Regions from separate parts of the Rhizobium centroccidentale genome, predicted to be linked through region 2. Evidence: riboswitches for the same ligand, from Rfam matches in the RefSeq annotation. Region 2 holds a riboswitch; the other holds the start of a gene.
What was found. A riboswitch is a leader RNA that binds a small molecule or an ion and turns the genes downstream of it on or off. The one in region 2 is predicted to bind FMN.
Positions count from the first base shown of each region.

Region 1 (11,356 bases), on a different contig from region 2:
GGGGCTTTATCTGGCGATCGGCATCATGATCCCGATCCGGCTCGGTACCGTCGCGATCCTGCAGGGCATGGTCGCTGCCGGCCTGGTCAACACGCTGACGGCGCTGATCCTCGTCTATACGGCGCAGGGCCTGCCGCTGGCGATCTTCATCCTGTCCGAGTTCATGCGGACGGTTTCCGACGACCTGAAGAATGCCGGCCGCATCGACGGCCTCAGCGAGTACGCCATCTTCTTCCGCCTCGTGCTGCCGCTGGTTCGCCCGGCGATGGCGACGGTCGCGGTCTTCACCATGATCCCGATCTGGAACGATCTTTGGTTCCCCCTGATCCTGGCACCGAGCGAGGCGACCAAGACGGTGACGCTCGGATCGCAGATTTTCATCGGCCAGTTCGTCACCAACTGGAATGCGGTGTTGGCGGCGCTGACGCTTGCCATCCTGCCGATCCTCATCCTCTACGTTATCTTCTCGCGCCAACTTATTCGCGGCATTACATCTGGAGCAGTCAAGTGAGCCCATCTGAAAAGCCGATCCGCGTTCTCGTTGCCGGCCTTGGCAATATGGGTCGCAGCCATGCGCTGGCCTATCACAATAATCCGGGCTTCGAGATCGTCGGCCTCGTCAACCGCTCCAAGCGGGAGCTGCCCGAGGAGTTGCGGGGATATACGATCCATCCGGATTTCGAGACCGCATTGAAGGAGCTGAAGCCGGACCTCTGCTCCATCAATACCTATTCCGACAGCCATGCCGATTTCGCCGTCATGGCCTTCGAAGCCGGTTGTCACGTTTTCGTCGAGAAGCCGCTGGCCACGACGGTCGAAGATGCCGAGCGTGTGGTTGCGGCTGCGAAGAAAGCCGGCAAGAAGCTGACGATCGGTTACATCCTGCGCCATCATCCCTCGTGGATGCGGTTGATTGCCGAAGCGCGCAAGCTCGGCGGCCCCTATGTGTTCCGCATGAACCTCAATCAGCAATCGAGCGGCCCGACCTGGGAGACGCACAAGGCGTTGATGCAAAACACTTCGCCGATCGTCGATTGTGGTGTGCATTATGTCGACGTCATGTGCCAGATCACCGATGCCAAACCCGTCGAGGTGCGCGGTATGGGCCTGCGACTGACGCAGGAAATCAAGCCGGACATGTATAATTACGGCCATCTGCAGGTGATCTTCGAAGACGGTTCCGTCGGCTGGTACGAGGCCGCCTGGGGTCCGATGATTTCGGAGACGGCTTTCTTCGTGAAGGATGTGATGTCGCCGAACGGCTCGGTTTCGATCGCCATGGATCAGAACGCCAAGTCCGACGATATCGACATGCATACGAAAACGTCGGTCATCCGGCTGCATAGCGCTGAGACGGGACCGAACGGCCAGTTCATCCGGACGGATCAGGATTTGCGTATGGACGGCGAACCGGGTCACCAGGAACTCTGCGACTTCGAGCAGGCCTTCATGCTGAAGGCCATCCGCGAGGATCTCGACCTCAATCGCCATATGGCCGATGCCGTTCAATCGCTGCGCATATGCCTTGCCGCCGATGAGAGCGTGCGCACCGGCAAGCCCGTTTATCTATAAGGACAAAAGACTGTGGGATCGCTTCAACTGAAATCCATCCGCAAGGCCTATGGTACGCATGACGTGCTGAAGGGCATCGACCTCGAGGTGAAGGATGGCGAGTTCGTCATCTTCGTCGGTCCTTCCGGCTGCGGCAAGTCGACCCTTCTGCGCAGCATCGCCGGCCTCGAAGACGTGACCTCCGGCGCCGTGCTGATCAACGGCCAGGATGTGACTGTGACACCGCCTGCCAAGCGTGGCATCTCGATGGTCTTCCAGTCCTATGCGCTCTATCCGCATCTGACCGTCAAGGACAATATGGGCCTGGGCCTCAAGCAAGCCGGCACCGCGAAGGCCGAGATCGACGGCCGTGTCGAAAAGGCCTCCGGCATGCTCTCACTAGCGCCCTATCTCGCCCGCCGGCCATCGGAGCTTTCCGGCGGCCAGCGCCAGCGCGTCGCCATCGGCCGCGCCATCGTGCGCGAACCGGAGCTTTTCCTCTTCGACGAGCCGCTGTCGAATCTCGATGCGGCGCTACGTGTGCAGACACGTCTCGAAATCGCCCGGCTGCATCGCAGCCTGAAGGCAACCATGATCTACGTTACCCACGATCAGGTGGAGGCAATGACGCTTGCCGATAAGATCGTCGTGCTCAATGCCGGTGCGATCGAGCAGATCGGCTCGCCGATGGAGCTTTATAACCGTCCGGCCAACACCTTCGTTGCGGGCTTCATCGGCTCGCCGCAGATGAATTTCATCCCGGCCGAGCGCCTCGGCCAAAGTGGCGCCAAGACCGTCGGCATACGCCCCGAGCACATCACGCTAGCACGCGATCAGGGTACATGGGCCGCCAAAGTCATCCACGTCGAGCATCTCGGTGCGGACACGATCATCTATCTGGAGTCGGAGACTACCGGTCTACTCACCGCGCGTCTCTTCGGTGAACACAAATACGAGCCGGACGAGATGGTTTATGCGACGCCGGATGCGAACCAGATGCATCGTTTCGATGTGAATGACAAGGCGATCCGGGCCTAATGGACCCGCCGAGACGAACCAAGAGGTTCCGTCTCGGCTGTATTGTCATTGCTTGAGTTGCATCGTCATTCGCCTTGCGACCGCAAAGGATCGCCCGCCGTCAGAGCAGCCCGCTCGATGACTTCGGCTATGTGCACGGACAGGGCGGGATCGGAGACGGCGCGGGCAAGCGTCAGGCCACCGCTCAGCGTTGCGAGAAGAACGATGGCTCGATCATCCGCCGTCGTTTCGCCAGGGTTCGTGCTCTCCGGCAGGCCGGCGGCGACATCGGCGATCAATTTTTTCAACTCTGCCGTATAGACGCGACGTGTTTCCTCGTCGGCACGCATCACATCGGGCGAAAGGCTCGGCAGCGTGCAGCTGTCGCCGAGATCGCAGGTCCGCTTGTAGCCGAGATAGAGGCTGGCAAGCGCCTTTAGCCAGTCTTTCGGCTGGTTTTGCCTGAGCGTCAGGATCGCTTGGCGCAACTCTTCCAATCCTTCCACGACAGCGGTGCGAAACGCTTCGCTCTTGGACTTGAAGTGTCCGTAGAAGGCGCCATTGGTAACGCCGGCCGCTTTTGTCAGCGCATCGATGCCTGCGCCGCCATAGCCTTCCTTGCGAAATACTTGTCCCGCGGCCGCGACGACACGAGTCCGGGTTTCTTCCTTGTGCTCGGCGCTGTAGCGCATTGGCGCCTCCATTGAGAGCGATCTCTCTTTATTGCTTGCATAGAGAGTGATCGATATGTATCGTTAAAGAGTGATCGGTATATATCAATTGCCGTCACAGGTCCAACAAGGAGATATCCATGCCCATTACACTTACCGTATCCGAAGGGCTGCTTTCATCCGAAGCGCAGGCGCAAGCCTTTGCCGGATTAACGGATGCAGTCCTCGATGTTGCCGGCTTGGCCGGGAATGAATTCATGACGGCCAATGTCATCGGGTCGATCAATGTGCTTCCGGCCGCACATGTGCTGGCAGGTGGAAAGCCCGTTGCCGCGGCTTTCATTGAACTCAAGCTGCCCGAAATCGCCCTTGCGACTGCCGAAGCCAAGCGCGCCTTCATTGCAAGGGCGACCGATGTTGTCGAGCAGGCGGCCGAAGGGCGGATCAAGCGCGAGCATATCTGGTCGAATATCGTCTATGCGCCCGAGGGTGCCTGGGGCATTGCGGGACAAAGCTACAGCAATGCCGATCTTGTCGCTGCGATTGCAAGCGCTGCGGCGCCTGAGGTCGAAGCTCATCGCGCCTGAAGTGAGGAAATTGGCATCAATACCGGGCGGCCGCGTTGGTCGCTCGTTCGACAACAAGGGGGCAGGAGATGCAACTCGCCAATTATCTGTTTTTTACGACACATTGCGAGGAAGCGCTTGCTTTCTATACGGCCTGCGGGCTTGGCGAAGTGACACTGTTAGTCCGTCACGATACGGATGGGGTGCCGCTTGCCAACGAGGCGATGCGGGGCAGGGTAATGCACGCTCGCTTTGAGGGGCGAGGCGTCTACTTCTTCGCCTCCGACAATTATGATGCTGAGCCGATGAGAGGTTCCGCTCATATGCTCATGGTGGATGACCGAGAGATTGCCGAGAGGATTTTTGCACGATTGGCTGAAGGCGGCAGGGTGACGACACCGCTCGCCGTTCAGCCTTGGGGCAGCTACTACGGCAAGCTGACGGATCGGTTCGATGTGCAATGGATGGGGGACTGCCTGCAATAGTAGCAGCCCATCATATTGAGGGTTATCGTAATTAGTCCAGTCGTCCGGACGAATTCATGCCACTGTCATGAAGCTGCGCTATCTTAAGTTCAGTCCACTCCAACAGCGAGAGCATCATGACGAACGCAGCAATGACTTATGCAACCTGGCACAAGGAACCGCAGGGCGACGCCGCAATGGCGGAATCGCACAGCCCCTATTGGCGGCACTTCATCGAGACGGTGCCGGAGCGGGATTTCTCCTCCAAGACTATCCTGGATTTCGGCTGCAACCGCGGCGGCTTTCTGCGGCTGCTTTACGCCATGCGACCGTTCCGACGCGGCGTCGGCATCGATATCGCTTCGGAGTCCGCGGCTGCTGCCGTCGAGGCTGTCGGCAATATGCCGCTCCAATTTCATGTGACGACCGATTTATCGCCCTTTGCCGACAGCTTCGATGTGGCCTTCAGCTATGAGGTGATCTATCTGCTGCCGCAACTGAGAGAGCATGCCGAGGGGATGTTCCGGGCCATGCGCGATGGGGGCGTCTACTACGCCGTGACCGGTTGCCACAATGAAATGCCGCTTTGGCCGAAATGGCTCGAGCTGATCGGCAACAACAGCAATGCGCCGATGCAGGATCGCTCGCCACAGGACTATATCGAAGCCTTCACGGCGGCCGGCTTCGATGTTTCCGTCAGGCGTTTCGGCTATGACGGTTTCGTGCGCGCGACGAAAGACCGCAAATACTATCCGAGCATTCTCGATGCGTTGAGCTATCCGGCCGAATACAAGCTTCTGTTCCGGCTCGAGAAGCGTATCTGATATGGAGACGATCGACCGCAAGGGCGGCAGCGCCCTCTGGCATCAGATCGGCGAGATCCTGGCGGGTGATATTGCCGCCGGGACTTTCGTGCCCGGAGAGAAATTGCCGACCGAACCCGAACTGATGCAGCGCTTCGGTGTCAGCCGCTTTACCGTGCGTCAGGCACTGGGGCATCTGGAGCAACGCGGACTGGTGCGCGCCGAGCAGGGACGGGGAACCTTCGTTCATAGGGGCGTGCTCGACTATACGCTGTCGAAGCGCACCCGTTTTCACAAGAACCTGATCGAGCAGGGTTTCGAGCCGGGTGGCGAGTTGCTCGTCCATGAGATCGTGCCGGCGACGGAATGCGTTGCCAGCTATCTGAAGCTGGCAGTTGGGGTAATGGTCATCCATCGTCGCGGCGTGATGACGGCCGACGACATTCCGGTGGAATTGGGTGATTCCTATTATCCAGCCGAACGTTTTCCCGATTTCGACAAGGCCAGATTGCGATATCCGACAATCTCGGCGGCGCTCGCCAGCTATGGCGTTACCGACTATGAGCGCTTGTCGACGGAGATCGAGGCCCGTATGCCGACAGCCGACGAGGCACGGATCCTGCGCCAGCCGAAATCCGCGCCGCTGCTGGTGACGCGCAAGGTGGATGCGGATACCGATGGAGTGCCGATCACCTATTCCGAATCGGTCTGGCCGGCCGAGCGCACCACATTCAATCTCGATCTGCGGTGAGAGTGCTAGGGAGCCCTTGAGGCTCTCCGCGAGCTTGAATTAGCGGTGGGAGAGGATATTGACGACCTTGCCGAAAGGGTCGCGGACATAGAAGCGACGGACACCCCATGGCTCGTCCGTCAGGTCGTACAATATGCCGAAGCCCATGGAGGTGGCGCGCTGATAGAGCATGTTGACATCGTCGACTTCGATGGAAAGGTCGGGGACGAGCGTTCCCGAACCGCCCTCGCTGGCGACGCTGATCTGCGGCACTGTTGCCGCTTCGGAGGCGAAGGTCAGGATCCAGCCGTGATCCATGACGATGTCGAGGCCGAGCAGGTCGTGGTAGAAAAGACGGGCCGTGGCGGGATCGGCGGCGGGCAGGTTCGGGATGATGCGTAGGACGGTCACTGACGTTTCTCCCTTGTGATGTGGAGGCGAGCTCAAGCCGCGCCTCCACGATGCTGGTTCAGACCGTGACGGCCGGCAGCAGCTTGGCGCGCTCCGTCAGGATGTGGCGGCAGGCGCTGGCGACTTCCCGGCCCTTTATGATGAAATGTTCCTTGAAGAACTGGATGTGGGCTTCCGACTCCTGGAAGTGATGCGGGGTCAGGACTGCCGACAGGATCGGCACGCCGGTGTCCAGCTGGACACGCATCATGGCGTCGAGAACCGTATTTGCAACGAACTCATGGCGATAGATGCCACCGTCGACAACGAAAGCGGTGGCAACGATTGCGGAATAACGGCCGTTGCGGGCAAGCGTCTGAGCATGCAGCGGAATTTCCAGGGCACCGGGCACGTCGAAGATATCGATGGGCGATGCACCTTCAGTCGTCTGCCATTCGGCAACGAAGGAGTCGACCGAGCGATCGACGATATCGGCATGCCAGCGAGCCCGAATGATCGCGACGCGGCTCGGCTGGGTAGAAATCGAAATGGTCATGAATTTTGCCTTTCAAGGGTTGTTGTCAATTATCCCTTGGGCGAACACGCATGAACGCGGCACTCCCCGTACGGAGGAGGTGCGACCCTGCTTGCTCTCTTCCATCCGGACTATACCGTCGGCTCCGGTATTTCACCGGATCTGCTGACCCTTCCGAAAGCTCGGAAGGCGCTCGCGGGCTCGGGGAAGATCCCCATACCGCCGGTGGGGAATTGCACCCCGCCCTGAGAACGCCTGGACTATAGATGTTTTCCTTCATGGAAATCAAAGAAAAACGCCGGGCTTTTGACCCGGCGCCTGCGAATAATTTTTCAAAGTTTCCCTGCGGCGCAGAGGTGCGCTCAATCCTGAATAACGAGCAGGTCGGAAGAGGCGAAGCGTAGCGTCACCTTCTCGCCAACGCTCGGAGGCATCATCCCGGGGCTATTGAACATGTCGAAGGAAATCGTGTTGCCGGCGACATTCATGCGGGTGCGGATGACCGAGCCCAGGAAATGTGCCGAGGAGACTTCACCCGTCAGCGCCGTGTCGCCCTTGGCCGATTCCCCCAGCGAACCTGCTTCCGGACGCAGGGCCAGCGATACGGTATCGCCCGGCTTATAGGCTGTCACCGACTGCTTCAGGGTCACACCCTGATCGCCGATCATGATGCGGTTGCTGTCGGGATCGACGACCTTGCCTTCGATGAGATTCAGCGTGCCGACGAAGGAGGCGACGAAGCGGGTTGCCGGTGTGTTGTAGATTTCGAAAGGCGTGCCGATCTGATCGGCGCGGCCGGCATTCATGACGACGATGCGATCGGAGATCGACAGGGCTTCTTCCTGATCGTGCGTCACGAAGACGGTGGTGATGCCAAGCTGCTGCTGGATGGCACGGATTTCTTCGCGCAGCGAGATGCGGATCTTCGCGTCGAGCGCCGAAAGCGGCTCGTCGAGCAGGAGCACCTGCGGCTTGACGGCGATGGCGCGGGCGAGCGCCACGCGCTGCTGCTGGCCGCCGGACATCTGATAGGGATAGCGGCCGGCCAGATGATCGAGCTTGATGAGAGCCAGCATCTCCTTGACGCGCTTATCGATGTCGGGCTTTGCCATGCCGGCCACCTTGAGGCCGAAAGCGACATTGTCGTGCACCGTCATGTTCGGGAACAGCGCGTAGGCCTGGAACACCATGCCGATATTGCGCTGGTTCGGTTTTAACGCCCGCTGATCCTTGCCGTTGATCGACAGGGTGCCGGCGGTCGGCGTTTCGAAACCGGCGATCATGCGGAGCACGGTCGTCTTGCCGCAGCCTGAGGGTCCGAGGAAGGAGACGAATTCCCCCTTTTCGATTTTCATGTTGAAATCGTGAACGACCTGGATGTCGCCGAAGGACTTCTTGATGTGGGTGAGTTCGAGAAAAGCCATGGTGAGAAGCCTTACGCCTTAATCGGAGCGGATTTTGAGAAACGGGAAACGAGCTGCAAGAGGCCCATGCTGAGCCAAGTAACGGCAAGCGCGATGATGGCCAGGGCAGAGGGCTCGTAAGCTCTATTGGCGCCCATGAGCTGCATGTAGGGCCCGAATGCCGGACGGTTGAGCAGCGATGCCATGGTGAATTCGCCCATGACGATCGCAAGGGTGATGAACGCTCCGGAAAGCACACCGCTCATGACATTTGGAAAGATGCATTTGAACATAATGGTTGTCCATTTTGCACCAAGGCTTTCGGCAGCTTCTGTCAGCGTGCCGACATCAATGGTACGCATCGCCGTATCGACCGAACGATACATATAGGGCAGCGACAATACAATGTAGGAGCAGACGAGCAGAATGTTCGTCGTCGAATTATAGCCGGTCAGCGGCAGGATCGACGACGAATTATAGAGCCGCAGATAGCCGAAGACGATGACGATGGCCGGAATGACCAACGGCATCAGGGTGATGAATTCTACGACAGGGCGAAGCTGCGGTAGCCGCAGCCGCACCCAATAGGCCGTGGGTACAACGAGCAGCATGCCAAAGATAATGGTCAGAAGCGCCATCAACATCGAGAAGCCAAAGGCCGTTATGAAGCCGAAATCCGAAAAGACGGAGGCATAGGCGTCGAAGCTGTAAGCGTTGCGCCGCATGCGCAGCGAGAACTCCAGTGTACCGATGAGCGGCACCAGGAAATAGATGAGGCCGATGGCAACGGCGATCCAGGCGAAGAATTTTTGCAGCTTCATTTCTGCCACCGTTCAGCGCGCATGCGCATCAAGATATAAACGACGTTCGAAATACCGGTGATGACGATCATGCCGAGCGCCAGCGCATAGCCCAGATTGGCATTGTGCAGCACGTCGCCGCGAATCTGCGCATAGAGTACGATCGGAACGATATTCAGCGAGCTGCCGGTAAGTGCAATTGCCGTCGCGATGGCGCCGAACGAATTTGCAAACAGTAGCAGCGTCGTGCCAAGCAGGCTCGGCCAGAGGATCGGCAGGGCGACCATCCGCCAATATTGTCCATTGGTTGCGCCGAGAATGGAAGCCGCTTCGTGCCATTCCTTCTTCATGCCGTCGAGCGCAGGTGTAATGATCAGCACCATCAGCGGTATCTGGAAGTACATGTAGGTGATGGTCAGGCCGAAGAAGCTCAGCAGGTTGAAGCCCGTGCCGTAGAGGTTGAAGCCGAAATGAGCGAGCAATATCGTAACCAGACCCTGGCGGCCCAAGGTGGCGATGAACGAGAAGGCCAGCGGCACGCCGGCGAAATTCGATGCGACACCCGAGAAGGTCAGGAAGGCATGACGGATCCAGGCGGGAAGTCCGCCCAGGACGAGCGCCCAAGCCAGGTAAAAGCCGATGATCGCGCCACCGAGCGCCGAAGCGACCGAGATTTTGATACTGATTAAATAGGCGCTCATGATCGTCGGCGTGAAGAGATCGCCGATATTCTTCAGCGTCAGGCTGCCGTCAGGCGTCAGAAACGCGCCTGCTATCAGATAGATCGTCGGCAAAATCAGAAACAGCAGCGCGAAGATCAGGAAGGGTGTTATTCCCAGCCAATCGACAACCACACGCTTGTTGATCATCGGAGTGGAACTGACCGTTGATGTTGTGGCGATGCTCATAATTGGCCCAATCCGCGGCGTCAGAAAAACGGAAACCTCCCCGCCGGAGCGGGGAGGTCATGTCAGGTCAAATTACTGTACGTTCGAACCGACGACAGAATCCCACTTGGTGGTGATGGCGGTCTTGCCGGCATCCTGCTCTTCGAGCGTCGGGAAGACGGCCTTTTCGTAAGCGGCGGCCGGCGGCAGCTTGTCGAGCAGTTCCTGCGGAACCTTCTTGTTCTTCGCCAGATCGTTGAAGCGGATCGGGTGGCAATAGCCCTTCAGCCAGCCGATCTGGCCTTCATCGGAATAGAGGAACTCCATCCAGAGCTTGGCAGCGTTCGGATGCGGAGCGAAGGCCGAGATCGCCTGGACGTAAACGCCAGCGATAACGCCTGAAGCCGGAACGGTGACGTCAACCGGCGGGTTGCCGTTCAGGCTGTCGCGCCAGGAAAGACCGTTGTAGTCCCATGCGACGACGATCGGCGTTGCGCCCTGCGCCAGCGAAGCGGACTTGCCGATGACCGGAACGAAGTTGCCTGCCTTATTGAGCTTCGCGAAGTAGTCGAGACCGGCGGCGCCGACCTTGGTGGCGTCCTTTTCGCCGGCAGCGAGACCGGCGGCATAGACGGCCTGAACGGCCTGGTTCGAGGTGCGCGGGTCGCCGGCGAGCGAAACGGTGTTGGCGTATTCGGGCTTCTGCAGGTCAGCCCAGTCTTTCGGCGGGTTCTTCACGACGTCCTTGTTGGTGACGAAGGAAAGAACGCCGTAGTAGTCGCCGTACCAGTAACCTTCGGCATCCTTGGCGCTGTCCGGAATCGAATCCCAGGTGGAAACCTTGTAGGGCTGCAGCAGGCCTTCTTTCTTAGCGGTCGGGCCGAAGGAGAGACCGACGTCGATCACATCAGGAGCCTGCGGGCCGGTGTTGCCCTTGTTGGCACGGATTGCTTCGACTTCATCGCCCGAGCCGGCATCCGGATTCAGTTCGTTGACTTCGATGCCGTATTTCGCCTTGAACGCAGCGATCAGGTCGCCATAACCGCACCAGTTGTGGGGCAGGGCGATGGTGGTCAGCGTGCCTTCCTTCTTGGCGGCAGCGATGAGATCGGCGCTCGGTTCTGCAGCGGCAATTGCCGTCGAAGCGACGAGCATCGCCGTAGAAATTGTCAGAAGACGATGAATTTTCGAGATCACTGCATTTCCTCCTTTTAGGTTTTCAGTGTCTGGCGTTGCTGTTAATGACGTTACATGAAGGTTGTGTGACGACTTCAAAGCGTTGGGTTTGCTGAAAACGCAGTCGATTTTTGCTTCTAGTCGACAAGTATGACAGTCGCTGTATTTCACATCCTCCACGAGCCGTTATTTTCTGTTTTTATTCCCCTTCAGCTTAGCTTGCGAAACAGCTTGGTTTGTTCGAAAAGACCTTCCAGTGTCTTCATGCGCTCGCTTGTCTCGTCCCATGTCGAGCTTTGCACGGCTTCGATCAGGGCTTCGACGATGAAGAGAGTGACGACCGATGAATCCCAGGCGGACGGC
Region 1 is NZ_JAQJCG010000002.1:180,802-192,157, forward strand. Features, by position in the region: gene PH562_RS02750 (carbohydrate ABC transporter permease) at 1-511, shown strand, start outside; gene PH562_RS02755 (Gfo/Idh/MocA family protein) at 508-1,572, shown strand; gene PH562_RS02760 (ABC transporter ATP-binding protein) at 1,585-2,589, shown strand; gene PH562_RS02765 (TetR/AcrR family transcriptional regulator) at 2,655-3,260, opposite strand; gene PH562_RS02770 (tautomerase family protein) at 3,380-3,826, shown strand; gene PH562_RS02775 (VOC family protein) at 3,895-4,290, shown strand; gene PH562_RS02780 (class I SAM-dependent methyltransferase) at 4,407-5,093, shown strand; gene phnF (phosphonate metabolism transcriptional regulator PhnF) at 5,095-5,823, shown strand; gene PH562_RS02790 (VOC family protein) at 5,863-6,213, opposite strand; gene PH562_RS02795 (6,7-dimethyl-8-ribityllumazine synthase) at 6,272-6,748, opposite strand; FMN riboswitch at 6,838-6,984, opposite strand; gene PH562_RS02800 (ABC transporter ATP-binding protein) at 7,090-8,151, opposite strand; gene PH562_RS02805 (ABC transporter permease) at 8,163-8,951, opposite strand; gene PH562_RS02810 (ABC transporter permease) at 8,948-9,838, opposite strand; gene PH562_RS02815 (ABC transporter substrate-binding protein) at 9,911-11,014, opposite strand; gene PH562_RS02820 (MurR/RpiR family transcriptional regulator) at 11,203-11,356, opposite strand, start outside.
Region 1: another riboswitch for FMN. It lies ahead of PH562_RS02795 (6,7-dimethyl-8-ribityllumazine synthase); the one in region 2 lies ahead of ribB (3,4-dihydroxy-2-butanone-4-phosphate synthase).

Region 2 (11,356 bases):
TCGGGAATTTACCGGCATGCTGACGTCTTGATCCACATCCCATTCGCAGACAACACCATTAGGAGAATCCCTTTTATGAGACTGGTTTCCACTCTATTCGCCGGGCTTGCCCTCGCGCTTTCTTCGATGACCGCGCAGGCCGAGGTTCGCTTCGGCATCATGAACGAATCCTACCCACCCTTTTTCGCCAAGGATGCCTCCGGCAAATGGCAGGGCTGGGAGATCGATATGATGGACGCCGTTTGCGAGCAGATGAAAGAGAAATGCTCGATCGTCGAGCTTTCCTGGGACGGCCTCATCCCGGCGCTTCAGAGCAAGAAGTTCGATGTGATCTGGTCATCCATGTCGAATACGGCCGAGCGCTCGAAAGTCATCGATTTCACCGACAAATATTACAACACGCCCAGCACGCTGATAGGCCCGAAGGACCAGAAGCCAGGCGCGACCGCAGACGACGTCAAGGGCAAGACCATCGGCATCCAGGTCTCGACCATCCAGTCGGAATATTACAAAAAGTACTTCGCCAAGGCCGCAGACGAGAAGACCTACCAGACGCTCGACGAAGCGTTTCAGGACCTCGCGGCAGGCCGCATCGACTACGTCTTCGGCGATTCCCTTGCGCTTGACGCCTTCCTGAAGAGCGATAGCGGCAAGGATTGCTGCGCCAAGATGGGTGATGTCGCCGACGACAAGGAAGTCCTCGGAGCCGGCGTTTCCGGCGGCCTTCGCAAGGAGGACACCGAACTCAAGGCAAAGCTCAATGCGGCGATCGCCGCGGTGCGCGCCAGCGGCAAATACGACGAAATCACCAAGAAGTATTTCAGCTTCGATATCTACGGCGCCAAGTAAACGATCGCGGCGATGGCGACCTCTCCTCAGGGCATTCTGGATCTGCTCTCCCCCTATCCGCCCGGATGGGGTGGAGTACTCTTGACCGGGGCTGCCTCCACGGTCGCCATCTCCGCCGGCGCTTTTCTGATCGGCCTTCTGCTCGGTACGGGCGGCGCGCTGGGCAAGCTTTCGGGCATAAGGCCGCTCCGGCTACTGCTCGAACTCTATACGACGGCAGTCCGTGCCGTTCCCGAGCTGATCCTGATCGTCGGCCTCTATTACGCGGGCATGGATGGCCTCAATCGGCTCCTCGTTGCGCTCAATCTGCCGGCTTTCGAATTGAATGGCTTTGCTGTCGCGGTCGCAGTGCTCGGTTTCGTGCAGGGCGCCTATATGACGGAAGTGCTGCGCGGCGCGATCTTGGCGATCCCCGTCGGCCAGATCGAAGCGGCCAAGGCTTTCGGCATGGGACCGCGGCTGCGTTTCCGTCGCATCATCCTGCCCGCCCTACTGCCGAACGCTCTGCCCGGTCTTGCCAATCTGTGGATGTCGGTCACCAAGGACAGCGCTCTCGTCGCAGTCGTCGGCTACCAGGAACTGGCCCTCGCTACGCGTCTCGCCGGCGCAAGCACCAAACACTACTTCATCTTTTTCCTGGCATCCGCTTTCATCTATCTCGCCCTTACACTCGTTTCCAACCTCCTGTTCAACCTATTGGAGCGGCGTGTGCGGCGCGGCCAACCGAAGCTGGCCTGAGGAGTGCCGGGCATGACCTTCTCATGGATATCATCCTATTGGCCGCTTCTGTTGACGGGAGCCGTGCAAACGCTGTCGCTGCTTGCGATTTCGGTCGTCTTCGGCTTCATCATCGCGATCGGCCTAGCCTTCGCCCAGGTCAGCGGCGGCCCTCTCCTGCGAACCCTTGCCCGCGGCTACTGCACCTTCTTCCGGGGCACGCCGCTGCTGATACAGCTCTGGCTGCTGTACTACGGCATCGGCTCTCTTCTGCCAATGATCCCGGGTATCCGTCAGAGCCTGTTCTGGCCGATCCTGCGCGAAGGTTTCTTCTTCGCAGCCGTCAGCTTCACGCTGAACTATGCAGCCTATGAGGCGGAGGTTTTGCGCGGCGCGTTGCTTGCCGTTCCAAAAGGCGAGCTGGAAGCCGGCCGCGCATTCGGCATGCGCCCCCTGACGCTCACCCGACGCATCTGGCTGCCGCGCGCCATCCGCATCGCATTGCCGACGATCGGCGGCGAAATCGTCATGCAGCTGAAGGCAACACCGCTCGCCTTCACCGTCACCGTGATGGACCTTTACGCCGTTGCCACAAAAGTTCGCCAGGACACCCTGCTGGTCTACGAACCGCTTGTTGTCGTCACCGTCTTCTATCTCATCATCACAGCCATCATCGCGCGAAGCTTCCGTTTCCTGGAGGCGCAGGTGCCGGTGCGGCGCTAACCCACGGCGCGAAGGAGAGATCAAACCTCTCTGCAGATCCGAGTCATTCTGGAGATCCCATTCATGAGCAAACCCTTGATCCTCGATGGCGGCATGAGCCGCGAACTGTTGCGTCTCGGCGCGGAACTGAAGCAACCGGAATGGTCGGCGCTGGCGCTCGTCAATTCGCCGGACATTGTCCGGCAAGTGCATGACGAATTCATAACCGCCGGCTCGGACGTCATTACAACGAACAGCTACGCACTCGTCCCTTTCCATATTGGCGAGGAGCGGTTCTGGAAGGAAGGAGCCGATCTCATCGCCCTTTCCGGACGGCTGGCGCGCGACGCCGCCAATGCCTGCAAGGATCGAAAGGTCCTGGTCGCCGGTTCGCTGCCCCCGATCTTCGGCTCCTACGAGCCGCAGAATTTCGATCCGTCACGGGTACAGGACTATCTCAAGGTTCTGGTCGAGAACCTCGACCCCTATGTCGATGTCTGGCTCGGCGAAACCCTCAGCCTGATCGCGGAGGCAGACGCGGTTCGGACTGCGGTCGCTGAAACAGGAAAGCCGTTCTGGATTTCCTTCACGCTGGCGGATGATGCCGCGCAAAGAAACGGCGCCTCGCCCAAGCTCCGCTCCGGCGAGTCGGTCGAGGATGCGGCTCGCTGGGCCGCCTCATCCGGCGCCGACGCACTCCTGTTCAACTGCAGCAAACCGGAAGTCATGCGAAAGGCCGTCGATGCGGCAGCGGAGGTTTTCAAGCAGGGCGGCAACAATCTCCAGATCGGCGTCTATGCCAATGCTTTCGAGGGAGAACAAGGCGAGTCGGCCGCCAACGAAGGCCTTCATAAGACCCGAGAGGATCTGAATGATGACGCCTATTCGCGCTTCGCCTGCTCGTGGGTCGATGCCGGCGCGACGATGGTCGGCGGCTGTTGCGGGATCGGCGCCGGGCATATCCATCGGCTGAAGAAGGCCCTCCTTTATCCTCAACGAGCGTAGGAGAGCCTTCCACAAGCATCGACCCAGCAGGATCGGGATAGGCTGTATCAGAACGATCAGGCAGCCTTGAAGGGAGCGCTTGCAGCCCTGTAGGCAATCAGATCTTCGATCGTCACAAGATGGAGGCCATGCCGCTCGGCGAAAACTTCGAGCTCTGGAAGGCGGGCCATCGTGCCGTCGTCATTCGCTACTTCGCAGATGACGCCGGCCGGCGAAAGGCCGGCAAGCCGGGCCAGATCCACGGCCGCTTCCGTGTGCCCCGGACGCGACAGGACGCCGTTTGGATGCGCGCGAAGCGGAAAGATATGACCGGGACGGGCAAATTCCTCCGGACGCGATCCATCCCTGATAAGGGCTTGAACGGTTGCCGCCCTGTCAGCGGCAGATATTCCGGTCGTGGTTTCCGGGATGTAGTCGACCGAAACGGTGAAAGCGGTCTTGAGGACTTCCGTGTTGCGCGGCACCATCAACGGAATGTCGAGTTCGTCGAGCCTCTCGCCCTCCATCGGAACGCAGATGAGACCGCGGGCATGGTTCATCATGAACGCGATCGCCTGCGGTGTGACCGCTTCCGCGGCAATCACCAGATCGCCTTCGTTTTCGCGGTCGCGATCATCGACAACCACAATGATCTCGCCCCGCGCAATCGCAGCGATCGCATCTTCAATTTTCGAAATTGCCATTTTCCTGCCTTTCAAGGGTTGCCGTTTGGAGCGGCGTGCATGGCCGGTTAAGGCCACCATTTTCCCTTGGGCGAACAAGCATGTGAACGCCACCACGACGCGGCGTCTCCTGCGTTGCTCTCTTCCATCCGGACTATGACCGTCGGCTCCGGCATCTCACCGGATCTGCTGACCCTTCCGAAAGCTCGGAAGGCGCTCGCGGGCTCGAGGAAACTCCCCATACCGCCGGTGGGGAATTGCACCCCGCCCTGAGAACAAGTGAAAGATAAGGGATCAATGCCTCACTCCGCAAGAGGCTTTGATTGCCGAATCGTCGAGAATCCGATCCACCCGATGAACGCACCGTTCCTCATTGTCGAACTACGACATGATCAAGCCGCCATCGACATTGATCGTCTGGCCGGTGATATAGGCCGCATCGTCGCTGGCAAGGAAAGTGACGAGACCGGCGACGTCTTCGCCCGATCCGGCCCGTTTCATCGGAATGCCCTCGACCCATTCCTTCATGAGTTCGCCGGGGCCGTAATTGCCCAAAAGCTTGCCCCAAGCCTGGTCGTTATAGGCCCACATGTCGGTTTCGATGATGCCGGGGCAAAAGGCATTCACGGTGATGCCTTCGGTCGCGACCTCCTTGGCAAGGCTCTGAGTAATGCCGACGACACCCATCTTCGATGCCGCATAATGCGGTGTGTAGATGAAGCCGTCGCGCGCCTGGCCGGAGGCGGTATTGATGATGCAGCCGCCACGGCCATGCTTGCGCATGCGGGCGATCGCCTCCTGGGCGCAGAGGAAGACGCCCTTGGTATTGACCGCCATGACCTTATCCCATTCGCCCTCGGTCATATCCTCGACGCGGGCAATGGTGATGACGCCGGCATTCTGGATGGAGATATCGACGGCGCCGAAGGCTGCCTCAGCAGCGTCGTAAAGGCCCTTCACGCTAGCCTTGTCCGTCACGTCGCCGACGAAGGAAATCGCCTTTCCGCCGTCAGCGCCGATCGCATCGGCGACCGCATGGACGGAATCCTCGTTGGCGGAAACCACCACATTGGCACCTTCGCGCGCAAACCGCCGGGCGATCGCAGCCCCGATACCGCGGCTCGCGCCGGTGATGACGACAGTCTTGTTTTCGAAACGTTGCATTTCCTATTCCTTTCGCGGTGACAGCCACGCCAGGCGTCAGCTCTAGGGGCCGATCGGCCTGCCTGTTGCCGGTGACTTCAGACGGCAGCCGAGATAATCCCGGCAAACTCCGATGCCTTCAGCGACGCGCCTCCGACAAGAGCGCCATCGACGTTGGAAACGCCGAAGATCGCCTTTGCATTCGACGCCTTGACCGAGCCGCCGTAGAGGATCCTGACACCCTGCCCATCTTCGCCCAGCCGCTTTTCAAGTGCCTGGCGGATAGACGAATGCATCTCCTCGATCTGCTCGAGGGTCGGAACCAGTCCTGTTCCGATCGCCCATACTGGTTCATAGGCGATCGTCGTGTTCGAACTGGTTGCGGTGTTGGGAATCGAGCCTTCAAGCTGAGCACGAACCACCTCGATCGCCCTTCCGTCGTCCCGTTCTGTGCGCGTCTCGCCGACACAAATGATGCTCGTCAGCCCCGCCTCGTGGACCGCGACAGCCTTGGCCGCAACTGCGGCATCCGCCTCCCTATAGGCCGAGCGCCGTTCGGAATGTCCCAAGATTACGAAACGAGCGCCGATTTCGGCGAGCATCTCGGCAGAAACATCTCCGGTATAGGCGCCTGAGATCTGCGCATGGCAATCCTGTGCTCCAATGGCAATCCTCGACCCTCGCGCCCGTTCGACCGCCTTTTCCACCAGCGTGAAGGGCGGGCAGACGACGATGTCGCACGCCGCCTCGCCCGTTATTCCCTTCAGCGCCTCGATCTCAGCCAGGGAGGAAGCGAGACCGTTCATTTTCCAGTTGCCGGCAATCAGTTTCTTCATCGCATCACCAGCAGCAGAAGCCGCCATCGACGAGCAGATCGACGCCCGTCACGAAGCTCGCGGCATTCGACAACAGGAAGACGGCGGGGCCGACCATCTCATCGACCGTTGCCATGCGCTGCATCGGCGTCTGCTCTTCGAAAAGTTTGGTCTGGTGAACCATTTCCGGACGCGTATTCATCGGCGTCGCCGTATATCCCGGCGAGATGGTGTTGACGCGGATGCCGCGACCGACCCACTCCATTGCAAGCGACTTCGACATGTGGATCACGCCGGCTTTGGAGGCGTTATAATGGGCCTGGCTCAGGCCGCGATTGACGATGACGCCGGACATGGAGGCGATATTGACGATCGATCCGCGTCCGTTCTTCAGCATCGCGCGCGCTTCCGCCTGGCAGGACAGAAAAACGCCCTTCAGGTTGATGTCCATCAGCGTCTGGTACTGGTCTTCTTCCATTTCCTCCGCGGGATTGGCATTGGCGATGCCGGCGGCATTGACTGCAAGCGTCAAGGCTCCAAGTTCCGCCTCGGTACGCGCAACCGCCTCCCCGAGAGAGGACCTATTGGTGACATCGGCCGCAATCTGGATGGAGCGGCGACCGGCCGCTTCGATATGCGAAGCCGTGTTCGCCAAGCCGTCGTCGGATCGACGGTCCAGAAGCGCGACGTCGGCGCCGCATTGGGCAAGACCGATGGCGATACGCTGCCCGATCCCGCTTCCGGCTCCAGTCACGAGCGCGACCTGTCCACTGAGATCAAAAAGCTTCGGGGCATTCAGAGTGATGTCGGACACCGCTCTTCCTTTCTGTTTGTCTAGATTGTCGCCAGTTCCATGACCGAGACGTCATTGGCCTCGTCACGGTTCAAGATACCTGCCTGCTTGCCCTGGGCGAGCACGAGAATGCGGTTCGATACGCCGAGAACCTCTTCGAGATCGGAGCTGACGACGATGACGGCCACCCCCTGCTTTGCGAGGTTTACGATGATGTCGTAGATGCTGGCGCGCGCGCCGACATCGATGCCTCGGGTCGGCTCATCGAGGACGACGACCTTGGGGTCACGCATCAGCCACTTTGCGATGACGACCTTTTGCTGGTTGCCGCCCGACAGGTCCGAGGCATATTGCTCGGCCCGGCCTTTGACGCCGAATTTCGCCACAGCCTTTTCGGCGAAAGTACGTTTGATGCGTGATGTGATCCAGCGCCCGCCGAGCTTGTCGAGATTGGCATAGATGATGTTCTCACTGATGCGATGGCCGACGACGAGACCCTGCTCCTTGCGATCCTCGGGCACCATCACGATGCCCTTGGCGATCGCATCGGCCGGATCGCGGAGCTTGAGCTCTTCGCCCTCCAGCTTGATCGAGCCGGCGCTGATCGGATCGGCACCGGAAATGGCGCGGACGAGTTCGGTGCGGCCGGCACCAACCAGCCCGGCAATGCCGAGGATCTCGCCGGCGCGAACATCGAACGTCACGTCCCGGAAAGACCCGTCAGGCGAACTCAATCCGCCGACCTGCAGAACAGGGCGATCCGTCGGTTCGGGAAGAGCCGGGAACATCCGATCCAGCGAACGGCCGACCATGCTTTCGACGATGGTACGAACGGGGGTGGCACTGTCGGCAAACTCCTGGACGCGCTCGCCATCGCGCAGGACGACGATGCGATCGGTGATTTGCTTTATCTCTTCCATGCGGTGCGAGATGTAGATGATGCCGACACCTTCGGACCGAAGCTTTCTTACCTGCTCGAACAGGGCCTCGGTCTCCGCCCCGCCAAGAGCGGCGGTTGGTTCGTCGAGGATCAGCAGCTTGGCATTGAGCGCCAATGCCTTGGCGATTTCGATGAGCTGCTGATTGGCAGTCGACAGGCCCGCGACCTTTCGCGTCGCCGGTATATGTAAATTAAGGCGGGCAAGCTGTTCTTGCGCCCGCCGGACCATCTGGGGGCGATCGACAGCTCCGTTCTTCATCGGCCATCGCCCGATGAAGACATTTTCGGCGATCGAAAGATGCGGCAGGAGCTGTAACTCCTGATGGATCAGGACGACGCCCTTGTCGATCGCCTCGCGTGGAGTGGCTGGGGCATAGGGCTGCCCCAGCCATGTCATTGTTCCCTCGGAGGGTATGCGCGAACCTGCGATAATGCCCGACAAGGTCGACTTGCCGGCGCCGTTTTCGCCGAGAAGCGCGACCACCTCGCCCGGATAAACATCAAGGCTGACATTCTTCACCACCTGAAGCGGTCCATAGCGCTTGGATATGCCCCTCAGGGAAAGAACGGGCTCAGTCACGGCACACCTCCTCAAGATTTCAGGACGATTACGGGTGGTTGGCGATGAAGCCGGCCACGTTTTCCTTGGTCGTCAGTGTGGCGTCCATGAGCTGCACCGCAGGCACCTTCTCGCCGGCGACGAGCTTGACGGCATTGGCGACCGCGTCGCGGCCCATCTTCTGCGTCTGCTGTGTCGCGGTCACGTCGAAAACACCCTTGCTGAGCGCTTCCAGAGCTGCCGTATCGCCGTCGAAGCCGCCGACAACGATCTTCTGGGATGGGTTTGCAACCTTGATCGCCTGTGCGGCGCCGAGCGCAAGTGCATCGGCCTGAGCAAATACGATCGATACATCCGGATTTGCCTGCAGCATGTTCTGCATGATCTGGAAGCCCTCGTCCTGGGCCCACATGTTGGAATATTGTTCGGCAACCACCTTCACGCCTGGATTTGCCTTCAGCGATTCAGCGCAACCCTTGCTGCGGTCGACTTCAGGCGTGGTGCCTTTCTGACCGTGGATGATCACCATCTTGCCCTTGCCGCCGGCCTGCTTGAGGATGTAGTCGCAAACGCCTTTGGCGGACGTGACGGAATCTGTTGCAAGGAAGGTGTCGCCAGGCGCGCCGTCGGCGTTGCGGTCGACGTTGACGACCGGAATACCGGCATTCTTGGCAAGCTTGACGGGAACGGTTGCAGCCGCGGCACCGGCCGGAATATAGATCAAGGCATCGATATTCTGGGTCAGCAGATCCTGGATCTGGTTGATCTGCGTCGGACCGTCGCCCTTGGCATCCACGGTCACGACCTGAATGCCACGCTTCTTGGCTTCATCCTCGACGGACTGCTTAATCTGGTTGAAGAAGTTTGCCTGCAGGTTTGCGACGGCCAGGCCGATCTTCTTGGTGTCTTTTGCCTGAACAGAGCCCAATGACATCGCCAGCACGGCGGCCGAGGCCAGAAGAATGCGCGCAAGTTTCATTTCATTTCCTCCTTTTTTTGTGAACCCTTGGGCTTATCCTCCCCCTCGGGCAAATGATCCGCTCCAAACCTTTCGGAGAGGAAATCGTTGGGATCCGCCGGACGCGGACCCGAATATCAGGCCCGCCGCCTGCGGATCGTTTCCGCACCGACCGCAAGTACGATGACGATGCCGATGATGACCTGCTGCAGGAATGGCGAGACGTTGAGCAGATTGAGGCCGTTGCGCAGGACTCCGATGATCAGGACGCCGATCAGCGTGCCGCCGATACCACCGGACCCACCGGAGAGCGAAGTGCCGCCAATGACGACGGCCGCAATCGTGTCGAGTTCGTATCCAAAGCCGCTGGACGGCTGAACGGAATCGAGACGAGCCGCCAGCACGATACCGGCCAGACCGGCGAGCACTGCGCTTGCGACATAGACCGCAATCGTCACGAGCTGGACATTGATGCCGGCAAGACGAGCCACTTCCGGATTGCCGCCCACGGCATAGAGCATGCGCCCCTCGGAGCGGAAGTGAAGGAACACCCAGGCCACGGCGACGACCGCGAGCATCAGGAAGACCGTTGCCGTCAGCACACCGAAATGCCGATCGATCGCGAGCATCATGAACCAGTCGGGAAATCCGACGATCTGCTGGCCGTCCGTGATCATGTTCGCGACGCCGCGCGCAGCCGACATCATCGCCAATGTCGCGATAAAGGCCGGGACCCTGAAAAGGGTGACGAGAAGTCCGACGATCAGTCCGCTTACCGCAGAGGCGACAAGTGCGACTGCAATCCCGGCTGCAAGCGGCAAGCCGGCAATATTTGCCGTCCAGCCCATGACCATCATGGCGAGCGCAAGAACAGAACCAACGGAAAGGTCGATGCCGCCGATCAGGATGACGAAGGTCATACCGACAGCCATGATTCCGAGCACGGTGATCTGATCGAGAATGTTGAGGCCGTTGCGGAGCGACAGAAACGCATCGGTGCTGAGGCTCAAGAAAACGCAAAGAGCGAGCAATCCGACAAGCGGTCCGGTCGCGCCGGCGAGCTTTCTCAGCCACGCCACGGACGGACGGCTGTGTTCATTGACGTCGATCGCCACCATCATTCCTCCCTGGGACCTGCGGCTAGCTGCCATGCCTGCCGGCTAGGTTTTCAAGCTAGAATATTTATTCACATATGCTGGAAAATTCATTACCAACTCGCCTTAGCCCTGTCAACCGAGTCTTTTCGGCCTGTTTTGACAACAAGCTCTCCATGGGGGCTTGACTAACGATCCTTCTGTGCAAAAATATAAACTAATGAATATTTATTCACACGAGGAAATGATGGAGCCTTCCGAACTTGAACGCGTTGCTCGCCAGATACGTCTGCGAGACCTCCAGGCAGTCTACGAGGCAGGGGCCGGACATGTCGGCGGCGAGATGTCCGTGATCGATCTCCTGACCGCACTGTATTTCCGCGTGCTGCGCATCTGGCCGGATCAGCCGAGACATCCCGATCGGGACAGGTTTGTGCTGTCGAAGGGACATACGGCATGCGCGCTCTACGTCACTCTGGCAAAACGCGGTTTCATTCCGGAAGACGAAATCTCGACGTTCCTGAAGCCGCATTCGCGGCTCAATGGCCACCCCAATTGCAACAAGGTGCCGGGCGTCGAAACCAATACTGGTCCTCTTGGGCACGGCCTGCCGGTTGCGGTTGGCATGGCCAAGGCGGCGAAACTATCGGGCGCCGGCTATCATACCTATGTCATCACCGGCGACGGCGAGATGCAAGAAGGCTCCAACTGGGAAGCGATCATGGCCGCGGCGCAGTTCCGGCTTGATAACCTCACCCTAGTTGTCGACCACAACCGTTTCCAGCAAGGTGCCGCGCTCTCGGATACGAATGATATCGCGCCGCTTCGCCCGAAGCTCGAAGCCTTTGGCTGGGAGGTTACCGAAATCGACGGCAACAACATGCATAAGGTCGTCCCGGCGCTCGAACACCGAAGCGACCGTCCCCACTGCATCGTGGCCCACACCAACAAGGGGCATGGAATCTCCTTCATGCAGGATCGTGTCGACTGGCACCACAAGGTTCCGAATAAAGAACAATACGAAGTCGCATTGGCAGAATTGTCGGAGGCACTTTAATGAACGCGCCTGTGAATGCACCCAAGCTCCATGACTGCCGAGACGCTTTCGCATCGACCCTC
Region 2 is NZ_JAQJCG010000004.1:137,331-148,686, reverse strand. Features, by position in the region: gene PH562_RS07465 (ABC transporter ATP-binding protein) at 1-31, shown strand, start outside; gene PH562_RS07460 (transporter substrate-binding domain-containing protein) at 76-849, shown strand; gene PH562_RS07455 (ABC transporter permease) at 862-1,587, shown strand; gene PH562_RS07450 (ABC transporter permease) at 1,600-2,289, shown strand; gene PH562_RS07445 (homocysteine S-methyltransferase family protein) at 2,353-3,273, shown strand; gene ribB (3,4-dihydroxy-2-butanone-4-phosphate synthase) at 3,330-3,956, opposite strand; FMN riboswitch at 4,069-4,216, opposite strand; gene PH562_RS07435 (SDR family NAD(P)-dependent oxidoreductase) at 4,317-5,099, opposite strand; gene tpiA (triose-phosphate isomerase) at 5,177-5,914, opposite strand; gene PH562_RS07425 (SDR family oxidoreductase) at 5,919-6,707, opposite strand; gene PH562_RS07420 (sugar ABC transporter ATP-binding protein) at 6,728-8,206, opposite strand; gene PH562_RS07415 (sugar ABC transporter substrate-binding protein) at 8,235-9,164, opposite strand; gene PH562_RS07410 (ABC transporter permease) at 9,281-10,261, opposite strand; gene PH562_RS07405 (transketolase) at 10,485-11,294, shown strand; gene PH562_RS07400 (transketolase family protein) at 11,294-11,356, shown strand, end outside.